One region of the Avibacterium sp. 21-594 genome, then DNA from elsewhere that is predicted to be linked to it. Evidence: riboswitches for the same ligand, from Rfam matches in the RefSeq annotation. Region 1 holds a riboswitch; each other region holds the start of a gene.

What was found. Region 1 has a riboswitch for thiamine pyrophosphate ahead of L5B76_RS10850 (ABC transporter substrate-binding protein). Riboswitches for the same ligand answer to the same signal wherever they lie in the genome.
Region 2: linked by a shared signal. The riboswitch ahead of L5B76_RS01850 (ABC transporter ATP-binding protein) and the one ahead of L5B76_RS10850 (ABC transporter substrate-binding protein) in region 1 are both predicted to bind thiamine pyrophosphate.
Region 3: linked by a shared signal. The riboswitch ahead of thiB (thiamine ABC transporter substrate binding subunit) and the one ahead of L5B76_RS10850 (ABC transporter substrate-binding protein) in region 1 are both predicted to bind thiamine pyrophosphate.

Annotation. Positions count from the first base shown of each region.
Region 1 covers NZ_JAKKOC010000001.1:2,252,401-2,256,527, reverse strand. Annotated here, with positions in the region: gene acnB (bifunctional aconitate hydratase 2/2-methylisocitrate dehydratase) at 1-2,254, shown strand, start outside; TPP riboswitch at 2,475-2,577, shown strand; gene L5B76_RS10850 (ABC transporter substrate-binding protein) at 2,680-3,735, shown strand; tRNA gene L5B76_RS10845 (tRNA-Met) at 3,779-3,855, opposite strand; gene mltA (murein transglycosylase A) at 4,092-4,127, shown strand, end outside.
Region 2 covers NZ_JAKKOC010000001.1:397,976-402,102, forward strand. Annotated here, with positions in the region: gene L5B76_RS01840 (ABC transporter substrate-binding protein) at 1-200, opposite strand, end outside; gene L5B76_RS01845 (ABC transporter permease) at 209-964, opposite strand; gene L5B76_RS01850 (ABC transporter ATP-binding protein) at 964-1,677, opposite strand; TPP riboswitch at 1,750-1,840, opposite strand; gene L5B76_RS01855 (gluconokinase) at 2,029-2,556, opposite strand; gene L5B76_RS01860 (GntP family permease) at 2,853-4,127, shown strand, end outside.
Region 3 covers NZ_JAKKOC010000001.1:103,037-107,163, forward strand. Annotated here, with positions in the region: gene glnE (bifunctional [glutamate--ammonia ligase]-adenylyl-L-tyrosine phosphorylase/[glutamate--ammonia-ligase] adenylyltransferase) at 1-1,202, opposite strand, end outside; TPP riboswitch at 1,320-1,408, shown strand; gene thiB (thiamine ABC transporter substrate binding subunit) at 1,451-2,455, shown strand; gene thiP (thiamine/thiamine pyrophosphate ABC transporter permease ThiP) at 2,491-4,062, shown strand.

The DNA of each region.
Region 1 (4,127 bases):
CGTCAGCGCCCTTTCTTCCACCCTTTTAATGTTCGATAATTTTTACGATGTAGAACAACGTGCCAAACAAGGCAATCTTTACGCGCAACAAATTCTTGAATCTTGGGCGAATGCAGACTGGTATTTATCACGTCCAAAATTAGATGAAAAGATCACCGTTACCGTATTTAAAGTGTCGGGCGAAACCAACACAGACGATCTTTCCCCCGCGCAAGATGCGTGGTCGCGCCCTGATATTCCTTTGCACGCCTTAGCAATGCTGAAAAATGAACGAGAAGGTATTCAACCTGATGATGTAGGCAATATTGGGCCAATTCAACAAATTAATGCGTTAAAAGAAAAAGGCTATCCGCTTGCTTATGTAGGCGATGTGGTCGGCACAGGTTCATCACGCAAATCTGCCACTAACTCAGTGCTGTGGTTTATGGGGGAAGATATTCCTTACATTCCGAATAAACGTGCAGGTGGCGTGGTATTAGGCGGAAAAATTGCCCCTATTTTCTTCAACACCTTAGAAGACGCGGGGGCATTGCCAATTGAAGTAGATGTCAGCAAGCTCAATATGGGCGATGTGATTGATATTTACCCATACCAAGGCAAAATCTGTAAACACGATAGCGATGAAGTTTTGGCTGAATTTAGCTTAAAAACCAATGTGTTATTAGATGAAGTACGCGCAGGCGGACGTATTCCATTAATTATCGGACGTGGGCTAACCCATAAAGCGCGTCAATCCCTTGGCTTACCTGATAATGATGTGTTCGCGAAACCACAAGCGGTGGCGGATAACCACAAAGGCTTTACCCTTGCACAAAAAATGGTCGGCCGCGCTTGTGGTGTAGAGGGCATTCGCCCGGGGCAATATTGCGAACCAAGAATGACTTCGGTCGGCTCGCAAGATACCACCGGCCCAATGACCCGTGATGAGCTAAAAGATCTCGCTTGTTTAGGTTTTTCATCAGATTTGGTGATGCAATCTTTCTGTCATACGGCCGCCTATCCAAAACCGGTGGACGTTGTTACTCACCACACCCTGCCAGATTTTATTATGAACCGTGGCGGTGTTTCCCTGCGCCCAGGGGACGGCGTGATCCACTCTTGGCTCAACCGTATGTTATTGCCTGATACCGTAGGCACTGGCGGCGATTCGCACACACGTTTCCCGATTGGTATCTCTTTCCCTGCGGGGTCAGGTTTGGTGGCGTTCGCCGCTGCCACAGGCGTAATGCCGTTGGATATGCCTGAAAGCGTGCTAGTGCGTTTCAAAGGGGAAATGCAACCGGGGATCACCTTGCGTGATTTAGTACACGCTATTCCTTATTATGCGATCCAACAAGGCTTACTCACCGTAGAAAAACAAGGCAAGAAAAATATTTTCTCAGGCCGTATTTTAGAAATTGAAGGTCTAGAACACCTTAAAGTGGAACAAGCCTTTGAGCTTTCTGATGCCTCTGCTGAACGCTCCGCGGCGGCTTGTACTATCAAATTAGATAAAGAACCGATCATTGAATATCTCAATTCCAATATCGTGTTGCTCAAATGGATGATTGCAGAAGGCTATGGCGATGCACGCACCCTTGAACGCCGTATCAAAGCAATGGAAAAATGGTTAGAAAACCCAGAATTGCTCAGCGCTGATCCTGATGCAGAATATGCCGCGGTGATCGAAATCGATCTCAACGAAATCAAAGAACCGATTTTATGCGCGCCAAATGATCCTGATGATGCTCGCCTACTTTCTGAAGTGCAAGGGGATAAAATTGACGAAGTGTTTATCGGCTCTTGTATGACCAACATTGGGCATTTCCGTGCCGCTGGAAAATTATTAGCCAAATTCAAAGACGTGATTCCAACGCGTCTATGGCTTGCGCCTCCAACTAAAATGGACGCCAGCCTATTAACAGAAGAAGGCTATTACAGCATTTACGGTAAAAGTGGCGCGCGTATTGAAATCCCAGGCTGTTCACTTTGTATGGGTAACCAAGCGCGCGTGGCAAACAACGCCACCGTGGTGTCCACTTCCACTCGTAACTTCCCGAACCGCTTAGGACAAGGTGCAAACGTGTATTTGGCTTCCGCAGAACTCGCCGCCGTAGCAGCACTGCTCGGCAAACTGCCAACGCCAGAAGAATACCAAGCCTATGTGGCGGATTTACAGCAAGACAAAGACGACACTTATCGCTATATGAATTTTGATCAACTTAATCAATATACACAAAAAGCCGATCAAGTAATCTTCCAAGCACCAGCTTAATAACGCCTATCACAAAGTGCGGTGAAAAATTCAAAAAATTTCACCGCACTTTCTTTTTTCTCGGTTTATTAAAAATAAAAATGCAGTTACTTTCTTTCCTAAATGAAAAGCAAAGTGCGGTAATTTTTTTCATTATTTTTATTAAATCTTTTCATCATTAATTAATGCCATTTGACCTTTTTCTCATTGACAGCCCTAGCCTGCCCTTTCTATACTAAACGAGAATTAGTCGGGGTGCTTGATGGAATATCCAAACAAGCTGAGATAATACCCGTGAACCTGATTCAGTTAATGCTGACGTAGGAAACTAATTAGATCATATTCTTGCAAACGCCTTTATTTTGCGGAATTTTCTGCTTTACCTTTCTAATTTCTTCCTTGCTCGTCAATATCACTTTTTACTTTTTGTTAATAAGGAAATGACAATGCAATTTAATACTTTTCTTTCATCATTTTGGCAAAAATTAGGTTTTATCCTTTTTGTGCTGTCTAGCTTATCTATACATAACGCCCAAGCACAAGGACGGCTTAATATTTATTGCAGTGTGCAACATTCTGTCTGCGAAAAAATGGCACAAGTTTTTGCCAAGAAATATAACGTGGACACCAAATTTGTGCGTAACAGCACGGGGGCAACCCTTGCCAAAATCAAAGCTGAGCAAGCCTTGCCTCAAGCGGATATTTGGTACGGCGGCACAATTGAACCGCACTTTCAAGCCGCGCAATTAGGCTTACTCGAGCCTTATCGTTCACCATTGCAAGCGGAAACTATGCCACAATTTAAAGCCCTGCTCGACAAACACGGCGATGTTACCTCCATTGGCTACATTATTGTGTTAGGCATTGGCGTAAACACCGAGAAATTCAAACAATTAGGCATTAAAGACTATCCAAAATGCTGGAAAGATTTAACCGATCCAAAATTTAAAGATCAAATCCAAATGCCTGATCCGCGCAATACTGGCACGGGCTACACCTTTATCGCAACGCTAGTACAGTTATTCGGTGAAGAAGAAGCCTTCCGCTACTTGAAAGCCTTAGATAAAAATATTTCTCAATATGCTAAAAGTGGTACAGAGAAATCCAATCTCTCTCGTGGTGATGCGGCGGTAACCATTGGTTTTATTAATGGTTATCAAACCGAGAAAGAAAACGGTGCGCCTGTGGAAGCCATTTTACCTTGCGAAGGCGACAGCTATTCCCTTGGCGGCATCAGCATTTTAAAAGGGGCAAGAAATTTACAAAATGCAAAATTATTTATGGATTGGGCATTAACGCCTGAAGCGCAAGAAATTGCGTGGCGCGAAGAAAAAATGTATCAAATTCCAACCAATATTCACGCCAAAGCCTCACCAAACTCCACTGATCCAAAAACCTTAAAACTCATTGACTTTGATTTTGAACGCTTTGGTTCAGATGAAGAGGGCAAGCGCTTGATTAAGCGTTGGATTGAAGAAATTAAGCTCAATGCGACAAATTAAGCAGACAATAAAAAACCGCCGATAAAATCGGCGGTTAGAAATCTGGTTGCGGGGGCTGGATTTGAACCAACGACCTTCGGGTTATGAGCCCGACGAGCTACCAAGCTGCTCCACCCCGCGTCTGTGGGGGCGTACTATACGCTGTTTTATTTTTAATGCAAGCCTTAATCCTAAAAAAATGATTTAACTGATAGAAAAATCGGCAATTTGCTGAGTTTCAAGGCAAAATGCACAAAATTTCCACCGCACTTTTCTTGATCTAAAAAATAAAAGAACGCAAAAACTGCTATCACTTTGAGCGGTTTTTTGTTATTTTACGCCGTTTAATTGCAAATGATTTTATTAAGGAACTTCAAATGCCGATGTCTGCAAAATTTTTCAAAAATTGCACC
Region 2 (4,127 bases), 1.9 Mb from region 1:
ATTGAAGGATCAGCAGGCTCGATAATCTCAACCTGCAACCCATTTTCCGCAAAAAAGCCTTTTTGCTGTGCCACAATAATGGCGGCATGATCGGGGTTGACAAACCAATCCAGTAATAAGGTTAATTTTTCTTTGGCTTGCGCGCTAATGCTCATACCTAAAGCGAAAATTAAACTGCATAAATACCATTGTTTTTTCATTTTTTCTCCTAACGTAAATGACAGACCCAAGGAATAATGCGGTGAAGCAATTTATCTATCACGAAATACAGCAAGAGCGCGATAACCACCAAAATAAACAACGCCGCGAACATTAAGCTAATTTGAATTCGAGCATTGGCTTGCAACATTAAATAACCAAGCCCTTGTGATGATCCTACCCATTCCCCCACGATCGCTCCAATAGGGGCTACGGAAACCGCAATACGCAAGCCCGAGGCTAACGCAGGCAAAGCGGCAGGTAAGCGAACCTTAAATAATAATTGCCCTGATGAAATTCCCATTGTTCGAGCCAGCTCCAACCATTGCTTTGGGGTGTTACGCAAGCCGTCATAACAGGCAGCAGTAACAGGAAAATAAATAATCAAAATCGTCATTGCGATTTTTGATGCAATACCGTAACCAAACCAAAGAACCAATAAAGGGGCAATCGCAAAAACAGGAATCGCCTGCGAAGCAATTAAAATGGGTAATAAAAAAGCAGAAAGTGTTTGTGAAGAAGCAAGCAATAAGGCAGAAAGCAAACCAAATAAAAAACCTAGCACCAATCCTAACAAAATTTCCCATAAGGTAATTTTGCCGTGCATAAACAATAATCCCCATTGCGAAGAGATTTCATTAAGTACGGAAACGGGTTCAGGCAATAAATAATGAGGGATCGAAAAGACGAAAATTGCCCCTTGCCAACATAAGGCAAAAAATAACGTCATCATCAATGCTCGGAATAAACTTTGCCACGCCAACATTATTGTTCCTCCATTAATTGCGCAAACAAATATTGCTGCAATTGCCATAATTTTTCTTGCGAAAAATCTCGTGGTGCATTACCTTGCGGGCAAATAGGTTCAGAAAGCTGAACAGGTTGCTGGCGTAAAATATAAATTTTATCTGCTAACAATAAGGCTTCTTGCGGATCGTGGGTGATTAGCAGTACGGTTTTATCCTTTAATAAACGATGTGAAAGTTGCTGTAATTGCAAACGGGTTACCGCATCTAAAGCAGAAAATGGCTCATCCATTAAAATAATCTCCGCCTCCTGCATTAATGTGCGAGCCAGTGCAACGCGCTGACGTTGTCCACCGGAAAGTTGATAGCAAGGTTTGTGCAAATGTTGTTCCATTTTCACCGCACTTAATAATGCCCGCGCTTTTTCTTCCGTTTTTTTCGTTTTGCTATGAGTAAGATGTTGATAAAGCTGAACATTATCTAAAATCGAAAGCCAAGGATACAAACTATCTTGTTGTGCAAGCCAAGCAATTTTCCCTGAACATTTAATGTTACCCTGTGTAATCGCCTGATGTTCTAACCCTGCAATAGCACGCAATAAAGTGGATTTTCCCACTCCTGATGCACCAAGCAACGCCACCCATTCCCCTTGCGATACCGTAAAATGAAAATGCGAAAATAAAGGTTGCTCAGCAAAGTTAAGTTGAAGATCGGAAATGTCGATCGCTTTCATCGTTCACTCACAAATCAACGTGATTGAAAAAAGCAATAATAGAAGTGCGGTAAGAATTTAATAAAAAAAGAAGATCGTTCATAATTAGTTTCCTACGTCAGTGTTAGCTGTATCAGGTTCACGGGTATCATCTCAGCTTAAATAAGCACCCCGACTAATGCAAAACAGTGTAGCGAAACTAATAAATAAAATCAAAGTATTCTGAAAAAATAAAAATAATTAAATTAATGATGTTCTATAATTTAAGAATACTGTTTTAAAAATAAGAAATTTATTTTCTTCACATTTGGCAAATAAAAAACGGTGAAAATCTCACCGCTCTTTAACTCTTTTTATATCACTAAATGATGCCTAGTTTTGCAATAAAGGCGTTAAGGCTTGTACACAGCGATCCACCACTTGTTCAAAAGTGCCGTCAATATCAATGTGGATCACATCTGGTTCGTCCGCTTGTGGCGATTCTAAGGTATCGAATTGGCTTTTGAGCATTTCTGTTTTCATATAATGCCCTTTGCGGTTTTTCATTCGCTCTAGCACAAGATCAAAACTGCCTTCTAGGAAAAGAAATTTCACGCTTTCATTACCATCACGGATTTGATCACGGTATTTTTTCTTGAGCGCAGAACACACGATAATTCCCACTTCACTTTTTTGTTCAAGACTAAATGCCGCATCACGAATGCGTTCAAGCCAAGGCGCTCGGTCTTCGTCATTAAGCGGTTGGCCATTACCCATTTTGATGATGTTGGCTCTTGGGTGTAGATCATCACCGTCTATGAGCTTTAAACCTAAACGGTGGCAAACTTCAGTACCTACGGAGGTTTTGCCCGTGCTGGAGACGCCCATTAGGATAAAACTTTTGCCTTTTGCTTTTTCCATTTTGTTTTCCTCATTTTTATTATGCTAACGCAATAATGAATTGGTTCTGTGCTAACCATAGCAAAAAATCGCCAGTTGGCGTTACTGGTAACATTCTATTTTGTGATCCGTTTCACAAATTTTTAACAAAGATCGCAATTTTTGTCGTTATTGTTTGAACTTAAGGGGGGATTTCCCTAATAATAGACGCATCTACTTTACCTTTCCAGATAATTTTTGATGTTACGGGTAAATTAGCTATTCGTTCTTTTCCTTTCGGTTAAGAAAACGCTTTCATCTATAATTGAGGACGTTATATGTTAATTTTCATTATGATTGCTTCAGTGTTGCTGTTGCTCTTATTAATTATGAAATTCAGAGTTCACGCTTTTGTGGCATTAATTATTGTGAGTTTACTCACCGCACTTGCGACAGGCGTGCCTTTTAAAGATATTCTGCCAACTTTAACAAAAGGTTTTGGCGGTACGTTAGCTTCTGTCGCATTGCTTGTGGGCTTGGGCGCAATGATTGGGCGTTTACTTGAGATCACTGGCGGTGCAAAAGTGTTGGCAGATACGCTTATCAATAAATTTGGTGAGAAAAATGCCCCATTCGCACTTGGTTTTGCTTCTTTATTATTTGGTTTCCCAATCTTCTTTGATGCTGGTTTAGTGGTGATGTTGCCGATTATCTTTAGCGTAGCAAAACGTTTTGGTGGCTCGGTATTACGCTATGCCTTACCTGCCGCAGGGGCATTTGCTGTAATGCACGCCTTTGTTCCACCACACCCTGGCCCGGTGGCATCGGGTGATTTACTCGGCGCAAATATGGGCTTATTAGTCATTGTTGGCTTGGTGTGCGGTATCCCAACTTGGTACATTGCAAGCTATTTATTCAGCCAATATTTAGGCAAAAAAATTATGGTTGATTTGCCAAAAGCATTCTTAAATGCCAATGCAATCAATGAAACTGCGGTGTTAAATCCCCCAAGTTTTGGCAAGGTTTTAACCATTCTTCTGTTACCTTTAGTGCTGATCCTATTTGATACAGGATTGAACACCCTTTCTGTTGTGGGTGTGGTAGATGGCTCGCAAGCTTGGGTTCAAGGCTTACGTTTGTTAGGCAAAACGCCTGTGGCATTGCTTATTACCCTAATCGTTACTATTTTGTTATTGAAAGATCAGCGTAGCAACGAGCAAATCGAGAAAATCTGCGATAATGCCCTTGGCCCAATTTGTTCAATCGTGTTAGTAACAGGGGCTGGTGGTATGTTCGGTGGCGTATTGCGTGCAAGTGGCATTGGCGATCAACTTTCTGCAATGTTTGCCGATACGGGTATGCCTGTGATTGTTGCAGCGTTCATTATTTCAATGACATTGCGTGTAGCACAAGGTTCAGCCACTGTGGCATTAACAACAACATCTGCACTCATTGCTCCAACGATTGCTGCAACGGCAGGATTAAGCCAACTTGATTTATGCTTTATCGTCATTGCCATTGCATCTGGCGCAACCGTATTCTCCCACGTTAATGACAGTGGATTCTGGTTAGTAAGCCGTTTCTTAGAAATGGATACCAAAACCACATTAAAA
Region 3 (4,127 bases), 2.1 Mb from region 1:
ACGTTTTCCACACGGCGTAAAAACACATAGGCTTGTTGCAAATCTTGTTTTTCATTTGGGCTAAGCAGGCCTAATTTTTCTAATTCTGGCAAGAGATTAAGCAGAGAATGCTGCTGCAATTTGATTTCACGACCGCCACGAATTAGCTGGAAAACTTGCACGATAAATTCAATTTCACGAATCCCCCCAGCGCCAAGTTTGATGTTATCCACTAAACCTCGGCGGCGCACTTCTCGCTCAATTTTGCCTTTCATTTCGCGTAACGCTTGAATCACACTGAAATCAATATAACGGCGATAAACAAAAGGGCGGAGTAAATTTTGCAAGTTTTTCACATTCGGATCTTGCGGATCTGCCCCCAAAATTCGCCCTTTGATCATCGCATAGCGTTCCCAATCGCGCCCTTGTTCTTGGTAATATTGCTCTATTGCGGTAAAGCTTAGCGCTAAGGCACCGGCTTCCCCAAAAGGACGTAGGCGCATATCCGTGCGATACACAAAACCATCAGGGGTATATTGATCAAGGGCGTTGATAAGGCGCTGTCCAAGGCGAGTGAAAAACACGCTATTTTCAATGGAACGCCTTGCCCCTTGGGTTTCCCCATTGGCAGGGTAGGTGAAAATGAGATCAATATCAGACGAAAAATTGAGTTCAAATCCGCCTAATTTTCCCATTCCTAAAATATAAAGTTGTTGTGGGTTACCGTGCGCGTCCATTGGCGTTCCCATTTCCGCACAAGCGCGCTGATAAAGCCAATCGCGAGTGGCGATAATAATGGTTTCTGCCAGTTGAGAAAGGCGCACAAAAACCGCTTCTACGGTGGTGAGATTTAGGCTTTGACACAGGCTCAGTTTTGCCATTTCACGGTGGCGAAACAGACGCAGTTGGCGATATAGTTGGGCATCGTCATTAACGCTTTCAAGCAAATCCTGCAAGGCTTGGCGATAATAGTCTGTATTTTCTAAAGTGGGGATCTGCTGCCAACATTGGTGCAAAAAGTGCGGTTGTTTTTTTAAGGTTTCTGCCACAAAATCAGACATTGCAATGCCTTGCGCTAACTTGCCAATCGGGCTTGTGGGATCATTTTTCTGCACAGCAATTTGTGTGTAAATTTCTTCATTATAGTGTTCGGGGAAGTGTTGAATTAAACTCGCTGCCAGTGCTTGCAAGGTATCCTCAAGGTGGGGAACAGAAAATGCCATAGCCTATCCTTATGAATGATTAACTTGTTGCTAACTATAAAGAAATTTTGAGAATTTTTAAACACATAGATTGCATTGGCAACAGAAAATTACTACACTGAAAGCCGAGCTAAAGGCTCAGATTAGTCGGGGTGCTTGATAGCTGAGATCATACCCGTGAACCTGATACAGTTAATACTGACGTAGGAAACTAATTTCTTTGCTGTTTGCGTCAATATTGCTGGTCGTTTTTTATGGAAGGAAACACTATGCAATTCAAAAAATCTTTTTCTCTTACTTTTCTTACCGCACTTTTTAGCACCCACCTTGTGGCGGCGCAAAGCACGGAAAATGTGCAAGTTTACACTTATGATAGCTTTAGCGCAGATTGGGGCGCAGGCCCGAAAGTGAAAGCCTTGTTTGAGCAAGCTCACCCGCAATGTCAGGTAAATTATGTGCCTTTTGATAGCACTGGCGTGATGTTTAACCGCATTCGCCTTGAAGGGAAAAAGAGCAAAGCAGATATTGTGCTAGGCTTAGATCAAACAATGCTTGATGAAGCGAGAAAAACACAATTATTTGCCGAAAATAATGTGCCAACGGAACAACTTTCCTTGCCAGTGAAGTGGCAAGACAAGGTGTTCTTACCTTATGATTTTGGTGCTTATGCCTTTGTTTATCATAAAGAAAAATTACCAAATCCACCAAAAAGCCTAAAAGAATTAGTGGATAACCAACAACTTCGCGTTATTTACCAAGATCCGCGTACCAGTGGCGTGGGGCGTGGGTTAGTGATCTTAATGAATGAAGTTTATGGTGATGATGTGAGCGCAGCGTGGAAAAAACTCGCTAGCCATACCGTTACTGTGGGCAAAGGCTGGTCGGAAACCTATGGCGCATTTTTAAAAGGCGAAGCGGATTTAGTGTTTAGCTATAACACCTCACCGCTTTATCACTTATTAAATGATAAAGATGCCAATTACGCCGCCACAGATTTTGCTGAAGGGCAAGTGTTACAAATTGAAACCGCGGCACGAATGGCAAATCACCCAAATGCTTGTGCAGATACCTTTATGCAATTTTTGATCTCACCACAAGCACAGAGCCAAATTTCACAAAAAAATGTGATGTTTGCCGTAATTGATGAAAAAATTGAACCGCACTTTGATGCCTTAAAACAAGCGCAGCAAAGCAAAACCACCTTGGGTAGTGGCGTCAATGCAGAACAATTAAAACAATGGACGAACACTTGGCAAGCCAGCTTAACACAATAATTCGCCGTAACTTGCAAAAATTCCCCCTGTCTTCAATGGCTGGGGGAATTGGAGTGATTTTGCTGTTAGGCGCATTTTATCTGTTTGCCTTAAGTGCGGTGTTAAATGTTGGCAATGATCATCAATGGACGACACTTTGGCAAGATAGCTATGTACGCCACGTTATCACCTTTAGTTTTGGGCAAGCTTTTTTATCGGCGTTTTTATCTGTACTGGTTGGTCTGTTTTTTGCGCGCGCGTTTTTTTACCAAGATTTCCGTGGCAAGCCACTGATTTTAAAATTATTTTCTCTCACCTTCGTGTTGCCTGCCTTGGTGGCAGTGCTAGGCTTACTTGGGATTTACGGACATTCAGGCTGGCTGGCAAGCTTATTTTCCGCTCTTGAGATTAATTGGAAACCCAATATTTATGGCTTGAGTGGCATTTTAATCGCCCATTTATTTTTTAATATTCCTTTGGCAAGTCGCTTATTTTTGCAGGCGCTTTCAAGCATTCCCAATCAGCAACGGCAGCTCAGTTCACAACTGAATATCCGCGGTTGGCAGTTTATCCGTTTGATCGAATTACCTTACTTACGCCAACAGTTTTTGCCAGCGTTTGCTTTAATTTTTATGCTGTGCTTTACCAGCTTTGCTATTGTGCTAACCCTTGGTGGTGGGCCGGCTTACACCACTTTAGAAGTGGCGATTTATCAAGCCATTTTGTTTGAATTTGATTTGCCGAAAGCTGCAATGCTCGCGTTATTACAATGTGGTTTTTGCGTACTGCTGCTTGCGCTCAGCAGTTTGTTTAACAGCAAAGATCCGAGCCAGCTTAATTTGCGTCATTTTTGGCGAGAAAAACAAACAAGTGCGGTGCAAATTTGGCAAGTTTTTTGTGTCAGCAGCGTGCTGATTTTTCTCTTTTCCCCACTGCTTTATATGGTGGTGTCAGGCTTAGATTGGCAGGCGTGGCAAAAAGTGGCAGCTAACCCCCAGTTATGGCGTGCCTTAGGCTATTCTTTGAGTATCGCGCTATGTTCTGCGTTATTCGCAATTTTATTTTCAATGGCATTGCTTTTTTTGGCTCGCCGTTTAGCTTGGCAACATCATCGCTATTGTGCCAATTTAATTAGTAATATGGGAATGATCGTGCTTGCGATCCCCACCTTGGTGGTGGCGTTGGGGTTGTTTATTCGGTTACAAGCAATGGATTTTCAGCCGTGGCATTTATTGCTAATTGTGGCATTTTGTAATGGCATTTTGGCGATGCCTTTTGTGATCCGCACGCTTTCTGTGCCAATGTATCAAAATATGCAATATGAGCGCCTTTGCCAATCTCTTGGCGTGCAAGGTTGGCAACGCTGGAAATGGGTGGAATGGCAAGCGCTCAACGCCCCAATGCGATATGCTTTCGCCTTGGCTTGTGCTTTATCTTTGGGGGATTTCACCGCCATTGCTTTATTCGGCAATCAAGATTTTATCTCTCTGCCGTACTTGCTCTATCAGCAATTAGGCTCATATCGTATGCAAGAAGCGAGCGTTACCGCCTTGATTTTATTATTGTTATGTGGCGCGTTATTTGTGCTGATTGAGCGTTCACAAAAGCAGGACAAAGATAAAATTTGAAAAAATTGCACCGCACTTTATCTTTGCATTTTGGTATGTTTACCACATTCTTTGGTTTTATGATT